One region of the Gluconobacter sp. GP1 genome, then DNA from elsewhere that is predicted to be linked to it. Evidence: predicted binding sites of a transcription regulator. Region 1 holds the regulator's gene; the other holds the start of a gene.

What was found. Region 1 encodes HrcA, which represses chaperone genes, less so after heat shock. Its sites were predicted from a motif close to GTTNGCACTCNCNNNNNGNGAGTGCNAAC; they were not measured.
Region 2: groES (co-chaperone GroES) is a predicted target of HrcA. The motif match lies at 5,698-5,726, and genes of this name have one in related genera.

What each region holds. Positions count from the first base shown of each region.
Region 1 covers NZ_JASGXC010000006.1:41,765-52,835, forward strand. Annotated here, with positions in the region: one part of gene prfB (peptide chain release factor 2) at 284-1,345, opposite strand; one part of gene prfB (peptide chain release factor 2) at 1,347-1,415, opposite strand; gene R5H23_RS13430 (PBP1A family penicillin-binding protein) at 1,455-4,073, opposite strand; gene R5H23_RS13435 (aldo/keto reductase) at 4,159-5,049, opposite strand; gene hrcA (heat-inducible transcriptional repressor HrcA) at 5,112-6,182, opposite strand; gene rph (ribonuclease PH) at 6,266-6,976, shown strand; gene rdgB (RdgB/HAM1 family non-canonical purine NTP pyrophosphatase) at 6,976-7,575, shown strand; gene R5H23_RS13455 (hypothetical protein) at 7,553-8,014, opposite strand; gene R5H23_RS13460 (amidohydrolase family protein) at 8,250-9,635, opposite strand; gene R5H23_RS13465 (ABC transporter ATP-binding protein) at 9,737-11,071, opposite strand, start outside.
Region 2 covers NZ_JASGXC010000002.1:532,812-543,882, forward strand. Annotated here, with positions in the region: gene R5H23_RS07035 (Smr/MutS family protein) at 1-377, shown strand, start outside; gene R5H23_RS07040 (hypothetical protein) at 382-1,470, opposite strand; gene hemF (oxygen-dependent coproporphyrinogen oxidase) at 1,470-2,387, opposite strand; gene R5H23_RS07050 (S-methyl-5'-thioadenosine phosphorylase) at 2,645-3,535, shown strand; gene R5H23_RS07055 (DUF2934 domain-containing protein) at 3,583-3,969, opposite strand; gene R5H23_RS07060 (SDR family oxidoreductase) at 3,972-4,712, opposite strand; gene R5H23_RS07065 (dienelactone hydrolase family protein) at 4,721-5,395, opposite strand; gene R5H23_RS07070 (DUF4169 family protein) at 5,477-5,671, shown strand; gene groES (co-chaperone GroES) at 5,801-6,091, shown strand; gene groL (chaperonin GroEL) at 6,143-7,780, shown strand; gene R5H23_RS07085 (TonB-dependent receptor domain-containing protein) at 8,035-10,986, shown strand; gene R5H23_RS07090 (ATP-dependent DNA helicase) at 11,071-11,071, opposite strand, start outside.

The sequences.
Region 1 (11,071 bases):
CTCATGTCGTGAGAACATACCCGATATGCTGATTGGGCAGCCTTCGGGCCATGGTGTCAAGCTGATTATTGCCTGTCCCGAAACGAAAAATTCTCATCTTTCGATCGTCTGGCGCCAATATTCGCAGGAGAGCGGGCGAAAAAGTACACTTTTCCGCTTTTTTTCTGCCTTCAGAAAATCAAATTTCCAAAAACTGTAACAGAATTATAACAAGAAGGCCGGGACAGCGTATTAATTACGCCGCCCCGGCCTTCCAGTTTCGTTTTAATGCGCCAGAGTACTCTTACTGAGCAGAGGCGCTGGCTTCCGATCGTGTTGCCCCAACGCGCTGCGCCAGAGAAGCCGACATGAAATCGTCCAGGGCGCCGTCCAGAACAGCGTCCGGATTTCCCTTTTCCACGCCTGTCCGCAGATCCTTGACCAACTGATAGGGTGCCAGGACGTAAGAGCGGATCTGATGACCCCACCCGATATCCGTCTTGGCAGCTTCCGTCTGGGCAGCAGCAGCTTCACGCTTCTGCAGTTCCGCTTCGTACATCCGGGCCTTCAGCATTTCCATCGCTTTGGCGCGGTTCCGGTGCTGTGACCGGTCCGTCTGACAAGCAACAACGATGCCTGTCGGGATATGGGTAATACGAATGGCCGAATCGGTCTTGTTAACATGCTGACCGCCTGCGCCTGAAGCACGGAAGGTATCCACACGCAGATCCGAATCGTTGATCTCCACTTCAATGGAATCATCGACCACCGGATACACCCAGACAGACGCGAAGGACGTTTGACGACGGGCAGCAGCATCGAAGGGCGAGATGCGGACGAGACGATGCACGCCAGCTTCCGTTTTCATCCAGCCATAAGCGTTGAGGCCACTGATCTGGATGGTGGCAGACTTGATGCCCGCCTGCTCACCTTCACTGCTTTCAATGAAGGTCACCTTGTAGCCGTGCTGTTCTGCCCAACGGGTGTACATGCGCAGGATCATCTCGGCCCAATCCTGGGCTTCCGTTCCACCTGCACCGGCATTCACTTCAACGTAGCAGTCATTGCTGTCTGCTTCGCCCGACAACAGGCTTTCGATTTCCCGCTTGTGCACGTCGGCTGCCAGCCCACGCAACGTCGCGATGGCTTCTTGCACCAGGTCCGTGTCGTTCTCCATTTCTGCGAGCTCGACAAGTTCCAGCGTGCCTTCAACGTCCTGTTCGATCTGTTCAACGCCCTCAATCTGATTGGCGAGCATGGTTCGCTCGCGCATCAGCTTCTGGGCAGCGTCAGAATCATTCCAAAGGTCTGGGTCTTCCGCGCGGTGGTTCAGTTCCGCGAGGCGTGTTGTGGCGACATCCCAGTTAAAGATGCCTCCTCAGCAGTGCCACCGACTGCTTGATCTGTTCGGAGAGGGCTTCGGTCTCAGCCGACATTATAAATACTCCACTTATATAAAGGTGGTTTGGCTGCCCTCAGTACAGGCCGCCTACACCAATGTCACCATCCGATGCCGCAGGTTTCTGGGCCTGAGGCTTGGCATTCGGGGAAGACCCAACACTCGGCGCGCTGGTGTCTGTCATATCGCTCTCGGAATCCGAAATAACGGCATCCGCCCCGGTATCTGCCGCTGTCAGGGCTTCCGTACCAGCACCGAAGCCATGCAGAGCCACCGACGCACCCGGAACCTGATCAGCCTTGAAGCCGTCAGTCGCAGTGATACGGCCGGTGTTGTAGGACGCCAGCGTGATATCGGCCGGAACACGGAAATCCAGCTTCGGCCGGTTGGCGAGCGCCACCTTCATGATCTTGTTCCAGATCGGACCAGCAATGCGGGCACCATCAGCGTTCCGCCCGAGCGTTTGTGGCGTATCGAAACCGACCCAGACGATCGTGACGATATCCGGCGAAAAGCCAGCAAACCAAGCATCATGGAAATCCTGACTGGTGCCGGTCTTCCCCGCGATGGGACGGTCGATCCCAGCCCCTGCCATGCGACCTGTTCCGTTCGCAATGACGTCTTTCAGCATGGCCACGATCTGATAGGAGCTGGCTTCGCTGGCGAGCACGGGACGGCTGTCTGTAATGGAGGGAACCGAAATGCTCCCGGCAACGGGAGCTGCTGGCGGCGTAGGCGTTGCACCAACTTCAGGCGTGACTGGAGCAATCGTGGGGGATGAAGGATCGGCCGCCGGTGGAGCTGGGGGAGCCTGCAACGTTGTTCCCAACGCCAGACCTGGCGCACGCCAGATGATATTGCCCAGACGATCCTGAACGTCATCCACCAGAGTCGGCGACACTACATGACCGCCGTTTGCAATGGTTGCGTAGGCTGCTGTTTCCTTGAGGACCGTTGTCTCGACGGCACCAAGAGCAGCAGGCAACACATGCGGCATTTCATCCACCAGCCCCGCCTTGATGGCAGTATCTGCAACGGCCTTCATGCCCAGATGGGCAGCCACCCGGATTGTCACGAGGTTCCGGCTTTCACGCAGGGCATCGTGTAGAGTGGTCGGGCCCCAATTGTCGTGTTCGTAGTTCTTGGGATGCCAGTCGCCATATGAGACAGGGGAGTCATCAAACTTCTCGGACGGAGAAATACCCTGCTCCATGGCCGCCAGATACACAAACGGCTTGAAGGAAGAGCCCGGCTGACGCAGCGCCTGCGTTGCGCGGTTGAACTGACTCTCGTGGAACGACCATCCACCAACCATCGCCAGAACACGGCCTGTATGGACGTCCATCGTCACGACAGCGCCTTCAACCTGCGGAATCTGACGCAGGGCAACGGAGCCACTTTCCTGCGGTTCAATCATGATGACATCCCCAGCACGAAGCGGGTGCATCCGACGTGCCCATGCGATGTCTGTTGCCAGAAGAGGACCAGTCTTCGCTTGGCCTTCCTCATTCCAGCCGACATGAGTTCCGCCGGGAAGAATGACGCCCAGACGCCACTCCCTTAGCATTCCGGCTGGACCGGAGACCTTATCGAGACTTTCTTCCCAGCCTTCTGCGTCAATGCCATCAAGATGAATGACCGGGCCACGCCAACCGCCACGGCTCCGATCGTAATCCATCAGACCTTCATGCAGCAGCTTCGTCGCTGATACCTGAAGGGGCTGATCCAGACTGGTATGAACTTCAAGGCCGCCTTGAAGAGCGCGATCCTGACCATACAAGCTGATGAGCTGACGCCGGACCTCGGCCCCGAACCATTCTGAATCCGGCAAAGGTCCAAACCGCTGCTTCTTCTGCGGGACCAGTGGCTCCTTCTTGTCTTCCTGAGCCTGCTCGCGGGAAATGACGCCGTTATCAGCCATCAGATCCAGAACAAGATTTCGGCGCATCAAGGCTGCGTCAGGATGAAGGAACGGATTGTAGTGTGTCGGGGACTTCGGAAGGGCCGCCAGTGACGCGGCTTCTGCATCATTCAGCTGGTCGAGAGGCTTGTTGAAATAAGTCTGGGCCGCGGCGGCGACACCAAAAGAGCCGTTCCCCAGATCCGCCCAGTTCAGATAGATCTCAAGAATCTTGTCTTTGGACAGCACCTGCTCCATTTTTACGGCAAGCAGGGCTTCCTTGATTTTACGATCAAGTGTGCGGGCATTGCTGTTAAGCAGCATCCCACGCGCAACCTGCTGCGTAATGGTGGACGCACCGACAGCACGGCGCCCATGGCGGGCGAAAACGTCCGTTACGCCTGCACGGGCAATGGCCATCACATCCACACCACCATGGGTGTAGAAATTGTGATCTTCCGTTGCGAGGAAGGCGCGCTTTACCCGATCCGGAATCGCTTCCAGCGGAACGAAAATACGCCGCTCATTGGCAAGCTGAGCCATCAGACGATCATCAGACGCATAGATGCGACTGACGGTCGGGGGCTGATAGGCTCTCAGGCTGTCCACACTTGGCAGATCAGCCACGAGTTTGGCGTAGGTGGTCCAACCCAAGATACCCGCACCCGCAACACCGACCAGCCCGACACCGGCGACGATGGCAAGAGACTGACGGAAACGGCGGAAACGGGGCCCGCGGGGCACACTGGCCCTGGGGTCCTGCGGATTACGGGAGCGAATGGAACGGCGCGTCATACAAACTGCATAGCACTGAAACGAGCCGTTCGTCGCCCCCACTGAAAAGGGTCATTTTGTGACAGTTTACGGCGGCTCGTGATCGTTATGATCCGGCGGCGGATTTCTTCCACACCTCTTCACCCTGCCGATTCAGAGTAGCAAACTCTTCATCGTTGAGATTCAGGGATGCTGCCCGAACATTAGAGGCCAGATGAGCTCTGCTTCCGGTACCCGGAATGGGCAACATGACCGGTGATCTTTTCAGAAGCCACGCCAGAGCAATCTGCCCTGCATCTGCATGATGCCGATGCGCGATCTTGTCCATGTCCGTACCGGGCTTGGCCAGTTCTCCGGCAGCCAGAGGCGCCCAGGGAATGAAGCCGATGTTTTCCTTGGTACAGAAATCCAGAACATCTTCGGACTTACGGTCCACAAGATTGAAGCGGTTCTGAACCGTTGAGACCGGGAAGTATTTCTGCGCGAGCTTGATGTCTTTTACGCTTACTTCCGACAGACCCACGTGGCGGATCAGCCCTTCTTCGCGGAACTTCGCAATTGCCTCGAACTGCTTCTCTGCCGGGCAGTCTGGTCCAATCCGATGCAGCTGCCAGAGATCAATGTGCTCCACGCCCAGCCGTCGCATGGACATCAACACGCACTGCCTCAGATAGTCCGGGTTTCCGACTGGCTTCCAGATGTCTGGACCATGCCGTGTCAGGCCGCCCTTCGTCGCAATGACCATCTTTTTGTAAGGGTAAAGCACTTCACGGATCAGATTTTCCGAAACGAACGGACCGTAGGAATCCGCTGTATCAATAAAATCCACCCCGAACTTCGGGAGGCTTTCAAGGGTCTGAACCACTTCTTCGTGGTCTGGAGGTTCATCCCAGATGCCCTTGCCGGTAATGCGCATCGCGCCAAACCCGAGGCGGTGGACCTTGAGATCACCACCAATGAGAAACGTACCGGATTTCTTTGCGTCAATCGTAGCCATGGACTCTTTCCTTTCCGATGGACGCAGGATTCAACAGCGCAACGGCGGAAGGGTTGCAGTCACTATCCCAGCAGGCGCCCGACCATCCGGGCCGTGTAATCCACGACGGGTACAATTCGCCCGTAATTCAAGCGCGTTGGCCCGATGACACCAATGGCGCCCACGATTTTCTGAGCCTCATTGCGGGCTGGAGCGACGATCATGGACACGCCCGACATTCCAAACATTCCGCTCTCACTGCCGATATAGATTCGCACACCTTCCGAAGCGTCTGCCAGTTGCAGGAGCTGAAGCATGGTCTCCTGCGTTTCGAGGTGATCGAACAGCATACGGATCGTGGTGAGTCGTTCGATCTCGGTGATATCCGCCAGCAGCTTGCCCTGCCCCCGAACGAACAGCGTTCCGCCATCAGCGTCCCACGTGGCCAGACCACTTTCGATGACGCTGGCGGTCAGAGCATCAAGTTCATGGCGGTTGACGTCCATTTCCTTGCTGACACGCTCCTTCAGAGTGCCAAGCGTCAGATCCCCCAGGTGGGCGTTAAGATAGTTTCCAGCCTCGACAAGGGCAGAATGCGGCAGTCCTGCCGGGGTTTCGATGATGCGATTTTCCACCTGGCCGTCTGAACTGACCAGCACCACGAGAACACGTCCCGGACCGAGCGCAACAAACTCAATATGTTTGAGCGTCGCGTCAGATTTAGGGGCCAGCACCAGACCTGCTGCGGATGACAGACCCGACAGCATGGACGATGCTTCCGCCAGGGTCTCCTGATAGGACCGGCCATGAATTTCCAGCCGGCTGTCAATACTGGCCCGATCTTCGTCAGTCAGGGCACCGAATTGAAGAAGACCTTCCACGAAGAGTTTAACGCCCTTCTCGGTCGGCAGACGCCCTGCGGACACATGAGGGCTGAATAACAGCCCGGCCCGGCCAAGATCTGCCATGACGTTGCGGATCGTCGCGGGAGACAGAGACAGATTCAATCGCTGCGCCAGAGTGCGACTGCCGATTGGCTCCCCTGTTTCAACGTATTCCTCAACGATTTCCCGCAGGATCGCAGCTTCCCGTTCTCCCAATCCGGAAGCAAAGGAGTTCGGCATGCGGAAGAAGGAAGGGTCAGGTCTGATCATGGTAAAACTGTATGTCGGGGCTGGAAGGCTTCTCGTCAAACGCGGTAGAGGCAGGGCTCGGTTCTGAGAGAGGATTTTTTCGCATGACAAAGCGCCCATCCGGACGCGCCTGTGACGAAGGTCGCGCCATTTCCATTGAAACAGGCTTTGCCCGACATGCGGAAGGTTCAGCACTTATCCGGGTGGGTGGAACGGAAGTTCTGTGCACGGCGTCTCTCGAAAATCGTGTCCCGCCATTTTTGCGCAACAAGGGTCAGGGCTGGATTACGGCCGAGTATGGCATGCTTCCGCGCGCAACCCATCAGCGTGGCAACCGTGAAGCCTCTAAGGGCAAGCAGTCTGGCCGGACGCAGGAAATCCAGCGCCTGATTGCAAGATCCCTGCGGGCCTGTGTAAGTCTGAAGAAGCTGGGAGAACGGACCATCACGCTGGACTGTGATGTCCTGAACGCTGATGGCGGGACACGCTGCGCTTCCATTACCGGCGCTTGGGTTGCTCTCTCCATGGCTCTGAAAAAAGCCAATCTGTCCTCAGTCATGACAGCACAAATTGCGGCAGTTTCCTGCGGCCTGACCTCTGCTGGCGCCGTGCTGGACCTGGATTACGTTGAGGACAGTGCAGCGCAGGCCGACACAAACTTTGTTCTTACCGTAGAGGGTGGCATCGTCGAAATTCAGGGGACGGCGGAAACGTCCCCCTTTCAGGAAACTGAGTTTTTTGAACTGCTGCGTCTGGCCAAGCTGGGCACAGCCCCCCTCTTTAAAGCTCAGACTTCCGCACTGGAGACATTGTAATGCGCCGCCTTTCCCGTGGGTCAAAAATTGTTCTGGCAAGCCACAATGCCGGAAAACTGCGTGAATTCTCCAGCCTGCTTGCAGAAAGCGGCATCACTGTTGTGTCTGCAGGAGAGCTAAATCTGCCAGAACCGGACGAAACGGCAGACACATTTACGGGCAATGCTGAAATCAAGGCTCTGGCGGCGGCCCGTGCATCTGGTTTGCCGGCCCTGGCGGATGATTCCGGCTTTTGTGTCTCGGCACTTGGCGGCCAGCCCGGCGTTTATTCGGCACGATGGGGCGGCCCTGCAAAAGACATGACCGTTGCCATGGAGCGCGTGCATCGCGAAATGGGTGAAACGTCAAACCACGCAGCATCATTTGTGGCGGCGCTCTGCCTGGCATGGCCAGACGGCGAAACACATTCCGTGGTTGGGGAATGCCATGGCCAGACAGTCTGGCCTCCCCGTGGGGATCATGGTCACGGCTATGACCCGATGTTTGCACCAGAAGGCGAAAGCCGGACCTTCGCAGAAATGGGCGAGCACGAGAAAAACGCGATCAGTCACCGTGGCCGCGCGCTCACCCTTTTCCTTACTGAATGTGTGGAAGGCTGAACTCTACGTTGGGCGAACAGGAGAGCTGCGGACTCTCCTGTTCCAGGTGATAGGGCCCTTTTGAACAGACCTCCACAGACAGCATGCCCGTTTCCTTACCCAGAACATTTTCGAGCTCCAGGTGAGCACGCCCCTCTGTCCAGCGAGCATCATCGCCTTCGCTCGACGCCCATCCCATACTTTCGGGAAATGTAAGATGTGATGTGAGGCGGTGAGCCCCTCTCACGGCGTAAAGAGTGATGTCCCGGATCAGGACCCCGCGCTCTTCGCTGGGGCAAGACTGACTGTGCCTGCGAGAGAGAAGCCAGAGTGATTTTATGGGGGTGGAAAGAATAAAAAGGGCATGACTTCCCTGCCAGCGGGCTGGATGGATGAGATATCCATCATCACAAGCAAGGTGGAGGCCGGGATCATTTGTAAGGTAGTCAAAAGAGGACATGCGTTTTCCTGCCGTATGCAGTGATTTTATTGTCCATCGTCGAGCACGCACTTTCCCGACCATGGACAGCTCCATGAAGCAGACTGCAGTCTCTCATCCACACTACATTCCCGCCTGCTTCATAGAAATATTATGTCATAAACAGATCTGGTAACAGTATAAAATCAGACTTCTGCAGAGAAAAACGGTTCGATAGATACTTTGTCGAAATGATGAATGTCAGGATGCACTCCCTTCAGAGCCCCTGGTGCCTAACAACAGGCCCGTGACTGACGAGAATACCCCGCTGCCACACCTGATCTACCTGATCGATGTCCGCGATGCTTTGGTCTGGGGCGCCACGAACGATCAGAAGATCTGCCCGCTTCCCTGTTTTCAGAACGCCGCGATCTTCAAGCTCAAGCAGTTCAGCGGCATTTCCAGTCGCCAGATGAATGGCTTCAAGCGGTGTCAGGCCAGCTTCCACGGTCAAGGCAAGTTCGCGATGTTCCGCAAACCCCGGCAAACGCGTTGGAGCAGCCCCTGAGTCTGTTCCAAAACCCACTTTCACACCTGCCCGATAAAGCGTCAGAAGGTTCTTCTGATTAATCGCAAGCGCGGTGTGCGAAGCCGCGACAAGCGGCTTGGAAAGTGTCTGTTTACGCCAGTCTGCATCTGAGAGCTGAGCCATCAGGGCAGGATCGATGGCAGCCGCAACGAAGGGAACATTCAGAAGCTCCGGATGCTCCGCAAAAAGGTAATTCGCCTCGTCCAAGCCCAGAGTAGCGATGTACCAAACACCATGGGCCTTTACGGCGTCGATCAAAGCCTGATCAACCGGCTGGTCTCGCACACCATGCGCGAGGATATTGGCCCCAGCATCCACGACAGCTTTGGCAATATCCAGATCATGAATATGGACCGCCACGCGCGTATTGTGCTGATGGGCTTCGTCTATGACCGCCCGGTAAATGTCAGGAGACATCTTCGGAAGCGTCTTGCCATTCGGCACACCGTTCCGGAAATCATCCACCCAGAGTTTCACGAGATCCGTGTGCTCCGCAACCATACGGTCTACGTCCTGACGTGCCTCCTGCGGCGTGGTCGGACGATAAACCTGATCCGGGCCTAACCCTTTGACCATGGCCGATGGCGGTGCACCATTGGGAGCACCAATGCCCTGATCGACGCCAAACAGATCCGCGCCTGGATTTTTACCCGCATGCTGCTCCCTCCGCAGATCATCGAAGAGCGGCGATCGGTTCAGGCCCAGCGCAGTCACGGTAAGGACGCCATAATCACTGTACTGTTTCAGAGCCGCCAGAATATTGGCTCGGGTATAGTTCTCGTTGCTGCCAGACGTTCCCTTGATGATACCGACATGGCTGTGGTCGCTGATCAGAGCGGGCAACAGAGTTTTGCCACTGAGATCGACATGTTCGGCGCCTGATGGGGCCGGATCACCGATAGAGACAATTCGCCCATCGTTAATGACGACTGTAACGTTTTCACGGACAGGGTCTCCTGTTCCATCGATCAGGCGGGCATGATCGAACGCTACAGGTTCTGCCTGCGCGGTGCAGGCCATCAACGTCGCCGGAGCGGCCAGCAAAAGCCCAGCGAAAGCAGAACGAAGTGTCATGATGGAATTTCCCCTCAGCAGCATTCAGGCTGAGGGGAAACGTTCTGTCATGCGGAAAAGACCAATACAGTCTCGCGATTGTGAAAAGACCCTTGGAACTTTTAGCCTTCGAGAGACTGAAGGTCGAACAGGCGACGGTAAATACCGCCCTCCTGAGCCACCAGCTCGGCATGAGTGCCATCTTCCTTCAACTCACCCCGATTGAAGACAAGAATCCGATCCAGCTCCATCACCGTGGAAAGGCGATGGGCCACCACGATGACGGTGCGGTTCTGCATCAGGCGGCGCATTGCCTCCTGCACCAGGGATTCAGATTCTGAATCCAGACTGGATGTTGCTTCATCGAAAATAAGAATGGGGGCATCTGCAAGGAATGCCCGGGCAATCGCGACACGCTGACGCTCACCGCCCGAGAGCTTGACCCCACGTTCACCGACCATCGTGTTGTAGCCTTCCGGCAGACGCTCAATAAAGGCTGCTGCGTTGGCCTGACGCGCTGCTTCCTTGATGTCTTCGATGGATGCCGAAGGCCGGGCATAGGCGATATTCTCAGCCAGCGTCCGGTGAAACAGCACGGGTTCCTGTGGAACAATGGCAATATGCGACCGCAGGGAATCCTGCGTGACATGCGCGATGTCCTGCCCATCAACCGTGATGCGCCCACTGTTCACATCATACAGGCGTTGCAGAAGCTTCGTGAGGGTCGTCTTTCCAGACCCACTCGGCCCCACGAGGGCCACACGTGATCCCGGCGCGATATCGATTGTGAGGTCCTGATAAAGAGGTTTGTCCTGACCCGGATACTGGAACGTCACGTTATCGAAGTGGACTTCGCCCTTCGTAAACCGTGCAGGCTGGGCGTCTGGTGCATCCTGAATAGCTGAATCCCGGCGGAAGATGGCGATCAGCTCTTCCATCTCATTGACGGAACGCTGCACCTGACTGACCTGCTGGCCAAGATCCCTAAGGTATCCCTGCACAAGAAACATCATTGTCAGAACGTATGCGACGTCACCCGGACCGGCTTTGCCCTGCCACCACAGCATAACGGCAAGCCCAATCATGAGCATCCGCATCACGAGAGAGGCCAGCGCCTGAATATTGGCGCTATTGGTGCCGCGCAGCCATGTCCTCAGGGTACGTCCGCGCCAGCCTTCGACGATGGTGTCCAGCCGCTGCTCTTCCCGCTTTTCAGAGCCGAACGCTTTGACAACCGGATTGCAGGTGACGGAATCCGCGATGGCTGCACCCATTTTCGTGTCCCATTCATTGGATGCACGGGCACTGGGCGCAACGTAACGAAGCGTCAGGATAATTGAGAGCCAGGCAAACAGCACCACCGAAACCGCAAGGACTGATCCCATCAGGGGAGAACGGAACATAAGGACGGCCGTAGTGCCACCGAGCACCAGAACCTCTGGCCCGATCATTAGCAG
Region 2 (11,071 bases), on a different contig from region 1:
CGCGTCCAGTTCTTCGTCGACCCAGACCGCAGGATCTGCGGGTCGGTGTTCGCTCACCTGGTCTGGATGATACGAGCTGGAAGCGCCTCTCCCGCGGGGAGCTCAAGGTCGATGCGAAGCTGGATCTGCATGGATATATTGTGCAGGACGCTTTTGAGCGCCTGCTCGACTTCATGCATCGCGCCAAAGCACGCAACTGGCGGTGCGTTGAAGTCGTGACAGGGCTGGGAAGTGGTGCCACGAGCGGACTGATCCGTCGGGAACTGCCGCTCTGGCTCCAAAGAGCGGACATCCGGCCCATGGTGCTGGCCGTTGTCCACCCTCATGCTGCCAACCATGGCTCCGTCCGGATTTTGTTGCGGACAAAGCGCCGGTAAAAGGTCAGAGGGGCCGCGTTTCCTGTCCGATACGCCAGCGCGGCGTATTCATGGCAATCCAGCGTCTCAGAGCAAGGATCGCGCCAATATCAGGTGTTGCCCGGGACAGGAATGGCGCTGCATTGTCGCCTGCCGCCAGCATGAAATGGTGCTTTTCTGCCCAGTGGCGAACGGTTGGATCTACCGCTGCGTCCCAGCAGGCCTGCTTCCAGCTCTTGACCATATCTGGTGGAGTGAGCATCGGGAGTGCCACCGTCAGAGCTGTATAGGTACTAGCGGAGACTGCTTGCCAGGCTCTGTATAGCGCTCCTTCAGGCGGCCGGCGGCGTGCCTCCTGATAGGCCTCCAGAAAATTCGGGATCGTATCTGACCCTGTGTCTGACAGGTCGCCTGTATGATAGAGCGGCGCTGTACCGGGCGGCAGCTTGGCGAGAATGGTCTCTACCGGCACATCCAAGGTGTAAGGAAGTAACTGAACGGCATCGACCTGATTGTTAGCAAGTGCTTCCAGTGCGTCTTCCGTTCGACTGAACCCAGACACCGGAATAGGGCGCAGGCCAAGGAGCGTCAGGCCAAGAAGGGCGTCAAGTTCTGTTCCCGTTGGGCGAGAAACAGCCAGTCGAACCGGATGATCGTGAAAAAAACCCTTTAGGCGGCTTCGAAGCGTTTTGTGCAGTTCTGCACGCGCAATGACGACAGTTGTCGTGTGAGCCGTCAGAAGGGGGATCCACCGTGCGAAATCATAGTGGACGCGAGAGTCACCGGTTAGCGAGGCCAGCAGGACGCTTCCCGGCGCAATGAGAGCCGTGCTTCCGTCCGGCGCGCTGTTGGCGTCAAAAAGATTGGCAGCGCGTACGCCGTCCTGACCGATATCGGGTGTGATCTCCAAGGGGGCGTCTAGTCCCAGCGTGCGGGAGATAACGCCAGCCGCAAGTTCCCCGAACTGCCCCTGGATGGACGCCAGTGTTCCACCAAGGAGCAGATGTGCGTCAGGCATGTCCGCAGCACGGGCCTGCAGAGAGGGCATGGCGCTTCCGGCACCGAGCACGGCCAGCCCTTTCAGGCAGTCACGGCGGGTCGGGGAACGAAGCATCACGGCCAGCGAACTTCTGGAGGCATGCTCATCAGGATCGATTCGGTGTTGCCGCCCGTCTTCAGGCCAAACAGCGTTCCCCGATCGTGAAGCAGATTGAATTCTACATAACGTCCGCGGCGGATCAGCTGGGCGTCGCGGTCGGCGTCCGTCCACGGATTAAACATGCGGCGTCTGACAACTGCGGGGTAGGCGTCATGGAAGGCCATGCCGACGTCTTTCGTGAAGGCGAAGTCACCTTCAAGGCTTCCAGTCGAGAACTGATCGTAAAAGATGCCGCCGAGGCCGCGTGGCTCGTCGCGGTGATGCAGATGGAAGTATCGGTCACACCATTCCTTGAAGCGCGGATAGTGCTCCGGATCGTGCTTGTTACAGGCGGCTTCAAACATCTTGTGGAAGTAGTCGGCGTCACTGCGGGCTTCGGCACTGTCCGGGAACATTGGCGTAATATCGCCACCGCCACCGAACCAGCCTTTGGTCGTAATAATCATGCGCGTATTGAAATGCGCGGCGCTGACATGCGGATTGCAGGGGTGAGCGACAAGGGACACGCCCGTTGCGAAGAAGCGTGGATCTTCGGATGCGCCGGGAATGTTTTTGCGAAATTCGGGAGAAAATTCGCCCCACACGGTAGAGACGTTCACGCCAACCTTCTCAAAGACCCGACCGCGCATCACGGACATCACGCCGCCGCCGCCATCCGGGCGATCCCAGGCTGTGCGAACGAAGCGTCCCGGTTGCGTGCGATCTCGCAAGACCTGGGAATTGCCTTCGGCGGCTTCGTCTTCAAGTTTCTCGTAAGACGCGCAAATCCGGTCCCGGAGAGATTCAAACCAGGCCTTCGCCTCACTCTTCAAAGTGTCATGAGGCACATCCGGGCGAACGAGTTCAGCAAAAACGGGGCTGATCTGGTCCATTTTTCTCTCCCCTACCATCCTAAGGACGAATTCTTGTTACGCGGAGTGTCCTAGCAAATTGCGCTCAAGACGAACAGTTGGCTGGCTGCATGTCTGCTGTCGCTCTGTGGCGCGATGATGGCAGAGAGCATCTTGCCGCTTCGTAAATGCCTGCGTGATTTTTTTTGGACACGGATCAGCGGAGACTTGCGCCAATCTTCCGTCTCGTGTTCCTGAACGGTCCTCAAACATGTTCATCAGGGGCGGACTGAACAATCATGTCTTCGGAAACAGAAATTCAGCCGGTTATCGGCGTTATTGGTGGCTCCGGCCTCTATGATATTGACGGTCTGGAAAACAAGGAATGGCGTCGGGTTGAAACGCCGTGGGGCGAAACCTCTGACGAGCTCCTTTTCGGAACGTTTGAAGGCATCAAGTGCGTCTTCCTGCCCCGTCATGGTCGTGGTCATCCGATCCCGCCCTCACGTCTGAATTTCCGCGCAAATATTGATGCTCTCAAGCGCTCAGGCGTGACGGATATTCTGTCTCTTTCAGCTGTGGGCTCTTTAAAGGAAGAATTGCCGCCGGGCCGTTTTGTGCTTGTCGATCAGTTCATTGATCGCAGTTTCGCGCGCGAGAAAAGCTTCTTTGAGACGGGATGTGTGGCGCATGTCGGCATGGCGGACCCGGTGTCCGCTCGTCTGCTGGATGTGCTGGAAGCGGAGTCCCGCAAGCTTGATATTCCGGTGACGCGTGGTGGAACCTATATCGTCATGGAAGGGCCGCAGTTCTCGACGCGTGCCGAGAGCGAGCTCTATCGGTCATGGGGTTGTTCGGTTGTTGGCATGACCAACATGCCGGAAGCCAAGCTCGCCCGTGAAGCCGAGATGACCTACGCAACGGTAGCCATGGTCACGGATTATGACTGCTGGCACACCGAGCATGACAGCGTGACGGTTGAAGGCGTGGTGAAGGTCATGAAGGGGAATGCGGATAATGCCCGCCGTCTCGTGAAGGCTGTGATCCCGGTTCTGGGTCAGAAGCGCCCTCTGGACCTTTCCGCCGAGCGTGCGCTCGACTTTGCGATTATCACCGCACCCGAGAAGCGCGATCCGGCTCTTGTCGCCAAGCTGGATGCCGTCGCAGGTCGCGTTCTGAACAAAGCCTGAAATGGCTTGCCGCCCGCGTAAAAACGGGCGGCAGAAGGGAAGGGCAATCAGTGCCTTTCCTGCTTCTCGTCGATTTGAGCGTAGCCCGGCTGACCGGCGTCGGTGCTGGGATCATCCAGCAGTTCGCGTTCTTCTTTTCGATCCGCGACGGGAAAATGGCGGTGATCGCCCTGGTCCGTGCTGCGCTCTGGGAATTCCCCAAGATTCTCCTGTAAGCGGGGATCTTCGATCTGAACATCTGCCAACTCTGGCGGTGGGAGATCCTCAACAGGCGTGCCCTCGGGAACGCCCTTGATGGAAATCAGGTCCGTCGCTTTGTCCAGATAGGCTTCAGGGCCGCCGTCCGGCTTTCCATCGGCTTCCCAAAGTAACTTGGCCTCGCGGCGGATTGCTGCGTCACGTTTTGGATCTGCTTCGAGTGGGTTGTTGCTCATGATCAGAACTCCTGAAGGGTTGGGCGCAGGACAATCTCGTTGATGTCCACGTCGTCAGGTTGTGAGATGGCGAAAGCGATGGCCCTCGCCACGGATTCCGCCGGAATTGCAATCTTGTAGAACGCTTCAACATGCTGACGACTTTCACTGTCGCCACTGCCCGTTTTGAGTTCGCTTTCCACTGCGCCGGGCTCGATGGATGTAACGCGAAACGCGTTGCCAGCTTCTTGACGGAGGCCATCACTGATGGCCCGCACGGCAAACTTCGTTCCTGAATAGACGCTGCCTCCAGGAGCGAAGACCTTGATCCCGGCAACCGAGGACAGGTTAATGACATGTCCCGATTTCTGACGTTCAAAGATCGGCAGCGCTGCGGCAATGCCGTACAGAACGCCTTTGATGTTGATGTCGATCATCCGGTCCCACTCGTCGACCATCAGTCGTTTCATGGGGGCAATCGCCATCAGCCCGGCATTGTTCACGAGGACATCAAGACGTCCGAAGTCCTGCTCAACGGCTTTTACAACGTCCGCAACGTTCTGGCGGTTCGTGACATCCAGTGTGTAGGCCCGTGCAGTCTGGCCAAGTGCTTCGAGTTCCGCGACAATTTCGTCCAGCCGGTCCCGACGTCTAGCGGCGATAGCAACGTAAGCCCCTCGTGCTGCGAGATAACGCGCGGTTGCTTCACCGAGGCCGCTGCTGCCACCTGTGATGAGGACAATTTTTCCTGCAATGCCTTCCATGTCAGGCCTCACGCACGCTTGATGTGATGCTTCAGAAACGCGACGCTCCGGCTCCAGGCCAGATCACGGGCGTCCTGATTGAAGCTGGAACGTTCTGGGCATCCGAAGCCATGTCCAGCCTGATCGTAAAGGAAGACCTCGACTTCCGGCCGGCTTGCGCGAATTTTCTGAACGTCACCTGGCGGAATAGACGCATCTTCTCCGCCGAAATGGAGCTGCGTCGGGCAGTGCGGCGCTGTGTCACAATGGTTGGCAATACCGCCGCCATACCATCCGACGGCGGCATTAAAGTGGTGCGTGCGTGTTGCCGCAAGCCACGCGATGAGGCCGCCCCAGCAGAAGCCGATAATCCCGACTGGGCGGTGACCATCATCCTGTCTCAGTTTTTGAGCGCAGGCTTCCAGATCCTGCTGGATCAGATCTGGCGAAATACCACTTCGAAATTCCAGCCCTTCCTTCAGGCCAGCCTCGTTGTACGCCAGAACCGTATGGGGTTTGACGCGGTCAAAGAGGGCAGGGGCGAGAACATGGAAGCCCTGCTGAGCTAGATCAGAGCAGACGTCCCTGATGTGCCCGGTCAGGCCAAAAATTTCCTGCACGACGACAATGGAGCGTGTGGACTCGGGGGAGCCTGTCTCCCATGCCTCGAATTCGTGGCCGTCTGCCGCCGTGAGGCGGATCATGTGGCCCTCGGTCTTTTCTTGGGAATGCTTGTGGTCCATTGATTTCTGTCCAGTCTCTGTAACGCCGGAAAGGCAGATGCCATGAGCGACGTCATCAATCTCCGTCGGGAACGCAAACGCCGCAAGTCCGTAGAGGATGCGAAGGAAGCTGAGACCAATCGTCGTCTTTATGGCCGGACGAAAGGTCAGAAAATGGCGGATATGCTGGAGAAAAGACGTTCCGAGGCCCTGTTGGACGGAAAGAAAATTTTTTCTGCCGAGGGCGATGGTTCTTGACGAAAACGGGTGGCGGCACTACCTCTCTTGGCACTCTCGATATGGGAGTGCCAACTGCGCTGCAGTAATTGAGCGCGTAACCCGGCCGCGTCGCTTTGTAGAAGGGCACGGCCTAAAATGGAGCGATCCATGACGACATTTCGTCCCCTGCATGACCGCGTTGTAGTCCGTCGCCTGACCGGTGAAGAAAAGACCGCTGGCGGCATCATCATCCCTGACACCGCCAAGGACAAGCCGACCGAAGGAGAGATCGTTTCCGTAGGCCCAGGCGCCCGGAACGAGCAGGGCCAGATCGTGGCTCTCGACGTCAAGGCAGGCGACAAGGTGCTGTTCGGCAAGTGGTCCGGCACCGAGGTGAAGATCAACGGTGAAGAACTGCTGATCATGAAAGAGAGCGACATCATGGGTGTGATCGGCTGAAAAGCCGTCCCCGTTTCCTCTCGTTAAAAACCTCAACAGGAGATTAAGAACATGGCTGCCAAGGAAGTTAAGTTTGGTGCCGACGCCCGCGACCGTATGCTGCGTGGCGTTGATATTCTTGCAAATGCCGTCAAGGTAACGCTGGGCCCGAAGGGTCGTAATGTTGTTCTCGACAAGAGCTTCGGCGCGCCGCGCATCACCAAGGACGGTGTGTCTGTCGCCAAGGAGATCGAACTGGCTGACAAGTTCGAGAACATGGGCGCTCAGATGGTACGCGAAGTTGCGTCCCGTACGAACGACCTGGCTGGTGACGGCACGACGACGTCCACGGTTCTTGCTCAGGCAATCATCCGCGAAGGTGCCAAGGCTGTTGCAGCTGGCATGAACCCGATGGACCTGAAGCGCGGCATCGACAAGGCTGTCCTCGTCGTTGTTGAAGAGCTGAAGAAGAACAGCAAGAAGATGACTTCTCCGGAGGAAATCGCTCAGGTCGGTACGATCTCTTCCAACGGTGAGCGTGAAATCGGTGAGATGATCTCCTCTGCCATGCAGAAGGTCGGCTCCGAGGGCGTCATCACAGTTGAAGAAGCCAAGGGCCTGCACACGGAACTCGACGTTGTCGAGGGCATGCAGTTCGATCGCGGCTACATCTCCCCGTACTTCGTGACGAACCCGGAGAAGATGACGGCTGATCTCGATGCGCCGTACATCCTGATCCATGAAAAGAAGCTGTCTTCGCTTCAGCCAATGCTGCCGCTGCTCGAGAGCGTTGTGCAGTCCGGCCGTCCGCTGATGATCATCGCTGAAGACGTCGATGGCGAAGCACTTGCTACGCTGGTCGTGAACAAGCTGCGTGGTGGCCTGAAGATCGCTGCCGTCAAGGCTCCGGGCTTCGGTGACCGTCGCAAGGCCATGCTGGAAGACATCGCGATCCTGACGGGTGGCCAGGTTATTTCCGAAGACATCGGGATCAAGCTGGAATCCGTTACCCTCGACATGCTGGGCCGCGCGAAGAAGGTTCACATCGAGAAGGAAAACACCACGATCGTTGAAGGCGCTGGCAACAGCGACGACATCAAGGGTCGTTGCAACCAGATCCGCGCTCAGGTTGAAGAAACAACCTCTGACTACGATCGTGAGAAGCTCCAGGAGCGTCTTGCAAAGCTGGCTGGTGGCGTTGCCGTCATCCGCGTCGGTGGTAGCAGTGAAGTTGAGGTGAAGGAGCGCAAGGATCGCGTTGACGACGCTCTGCACGCAACCCGCGCAGCTGTCGAAGAAGGTATCGTCCCGGGTGGTGGTACGGCTCTTGCCCGCGCTTCCGTTGCTCTGAAGGGTCTGACCTTCGATAACGACGATCAGCGGATCGGTGGCGAGATCGTTCGCAAGGCGCTTCAGACGCCGCTGCGTCAGATCGCTGAGAACGCTGGTGAAGACGGCGCCGTGATCGCTGGCAAGGTGCTCGAGAACGACACCTACAACTTCGGCTTTGATGCTCAGAACGCTGAGTACAAGGACCTGGTTGGCGCAGGCATTATCGACCCGACGAAGGTTGTTCGTACGGCTCTGCAGGATGCCGCTTCGGTTGGTGGTCTGCTGATTACGACGGAAGCCATGGTTGCCGAGCGCCCTGAGAAGAAGGCTCCGGCTGCTCCAGGTGGCATGGGCGGCATGGGCGACATGGATTTCTGATCCAACGCTTCAGATTCCCCAGTTTTAAAAAGCTGGGGAATATGTCGAATAATTACAAAAAGAGCCGTCTCACCTCAGGGTGGGGCGGCTTTTTTTTGACTTGTTTTGATATGCGTCCGACACATATGTGACCCTTATGCAACGCTTGTCACAAAACCATCACGGAGCGATCGTACTCGCTGGAAGTTGGGGTGACACTTTCGCAATGAAATGTCTAAAGGACGTCACTGCCTTTAGAAGGATTTCGTCTTATTATGATCGTATCGCGTCGCAATATGCTACTTTGCGCGTCGGTTATGGGTGTGGGTGCGCTGTCAGGCGCGGCACAGGCCGCAACAACCGATCACGCTAAAACCACGTCCTCACATGTGCGCCACAAGACTGTGACACATAGTCCGGTGCGTTCTGCTGCGACGCCTGCAACGACAGCTCCGGTTGCTGCAACCCGTCAGGTTGCCGCTCCGCAGTATGCTGCGCCTGTTGCGGTCAGCAATACACGTGCCCTGCGTTCCATCGATTCCAATCGATCCGAGAACGTTGTGGTAACGGGTTCGGCGCTCAGCACGTCGAACAACTCCAATGCCAACCCGGTCCAGATCGTGACCAGCAAGCAGATTGAGCAGACGGGTGCCACCACGATTGGTGACTACCTGCAGCGTCTGCCTTCCATGGGTTCGGGTGGAACGACGAACAGCCAGACCAATGGTACGGGCGGTTCCTCCTGCATGGATCTGCGTAACCTTGGACAGAACCGTGTCCTGGTTCTGGTCGACGGCAAGCGTGCTGCCATCAATGGCAACAACAGCTGCTTCGACATGAACACGATCAACGTTCATCAGGTTGCCAGCATTGAAATCCTGAAGGATGGCGGTTCCGAGCTGTACGGTGCTGACGCTGTTTCCGGCGTTATCAACATCAAGCTCCGTCATGACCTCAATGACGCCAACCTCACGGTTCGTGGCGGCATCGGAACGGATCATGGCGACGGCCAGACAGGCATGATCTCCGGCTACAAGGGCTGGAACTTCGATCATGGCAAGGGCAACGTAACGCTCTTTGGGTCTTACATGACCTCGAGCGGCATCAAGCAAGCTAACCGCTCCTGGGCGACCCCGGTTCAGGGTAACGACCCGATCAACCCGGCTAATCTTTCCTTTGGTTCGGGTTATCCGACGGGTGGTCTCTTCCAGACCAGCACCGGTAACTATGTTGGTAGTGAGAGCGGCGCCCTGCGCACCTTCACGAAGGCTGATCGTTACAACTATGGTGCTGACCAGAACCTGACGAACTCCCTGACGAACGGGACGCTGTCGTTTGATGCTCACTATGACATCAACCGTCACTTCACGCCGTACCTGAACTTCAACTACGCCCATCGTAATTCGTCCACGACGATGGCGCCGATCCCCGTTGCTGGCAGTATCTATCCTTCCACGCTGCCGACCGCCCTGTATGTTCCGGAGAACTATCCTGGAAATACGCTGGGTGAAGACGCCTACATGTCCAAGCGTATGGGTGAGTGGGGCAACCGCCGCAGCGAAACGGCCACCGATACTTACACGGGTATTGCTGGCGTAAAGGGTGAAATCACCCACGGCTGGAACTACGATCTGTCCTACACGTATGGCTGGAACCAGGTCATGTCCCAGACGTCTGGCGTTGGTAACTACTCCAAGCTTCTACAGACATACGGCTTGCAGCAGGACACCCCGGGTGATTCCGACAGTACGCTGAGCTACAATCCGTCTGTTTGTAATGCTGCTGCAGGTTGCGTTCTGTCGAACCCGTTCGGCAAGCTTTCACCGGAAGCCGCAGCTTATTCCAACTACACGTCGCATGATCACTATTACTACCAGCTTCGTGACCTGAACCTGCGCATCAACAACAACCATGTTGTCCACATGCCATGGAACAACGGTGGCGACCTGGGTCTTGCGCTCGGTATGGAACACCGTGGTGAGCAGCTTGCCTATCACCCGGATGCACTGGTTGAATCTGGCCAGACGCTGACGAACTCTGCGTCCTACACCGGTGGTGGCTTCAATGTTTCCGAAGGCTACATCGAAGGCAAGGCAACGCTGCTGCATAACGCTTTCCTTGCCAAGGATCTGACGATTGACGGTCAGGGTCGTTACTCTGCCTACAATACGTTCGGTGGCACGAAAAACTGGAAGGTCTCCATCAACTGGGCACCGATTCAGGACATCCGCTTCCGCGCAACACTCGGCACGTCCTATCGTCAGCCGAACGTGTATGAGCTGTATGGTGGTCAGTCCCTGGGGTACGCTTCAGCGACCGATCCATGTGATTCCGTGCAGGCCGCATCCTATGGTGCGCAGTCTCCTGTCGTAGCAGCTAACTGTGCACGTCAGGGCATCAACAGCAGCACGTTCTCGTCCAACTTCTCTGGACAGGCACCGACGCTGTATGGCGGTAACGCGAAGCTGCGTCCTGAAACGGGCCGGACCTACACGATCGGTACGGTGATCACGCCGCGCTGGATCCCGGGTCTGTCTGCGTCCGTTGAATACTGGCACTACACTCTCAAGAACATGATCACGTACCTGAGCAGCCAGTACATCATGGACCAGTGCTATACGGGCACGAACACGTCTTACTGTGATCGTATTACCCGTGTTGCAAGCACCGGGCAGCTGAATGCTGTGACGTCCATGTATGACAACATTGGCGGCCTGAAGACGAGCGGTATCGACTTCGACCTCGACTACCGTATCCGTGTCACGCAGCACGATGTCCTGACGCTGTCCAACAACTTCCAGCAGCTCGTCAGCTACCTGCAGCAGAACGAAGCTGGTGGTCAGTGGTACAACTATGCCGGTCGCATGATGTATCAAACCGGCAATGGCAACCCGCGCGTTCGTGATTACGCAACGGTTGGCTGGCAGCATGGTGCATTCGGCGTGACGTACATGATGCAGTACATGGGCGGCATGGTCTGGAACGATGGCACGACAGATCTGAAGCGTGCCAACGGTTATGGCCGTACCAGCACCCCGGGCATCTTCTCTCATGATGTGACAGTGTCTTATCGCTGGAAGAGCTGGAACTTCGAAGGTGGTGTGAACAACCTTCTCGACAAGAAGCCGCCGTTTGTTGCCAGCGCAACGGACAACAGTGCAGCCGCGCTGTACGGCAACCTCTACATGGGACGTTACGTCTTCCTGCAGGCAGGCGTGAACTTCTGATCTTCGGGTTTTCCGGGAACATGAAAAAGGCGGTGGAATTTCCACCGCCTTTTTTTATGCGTCACTGTCTTCGAAATGATCGGAT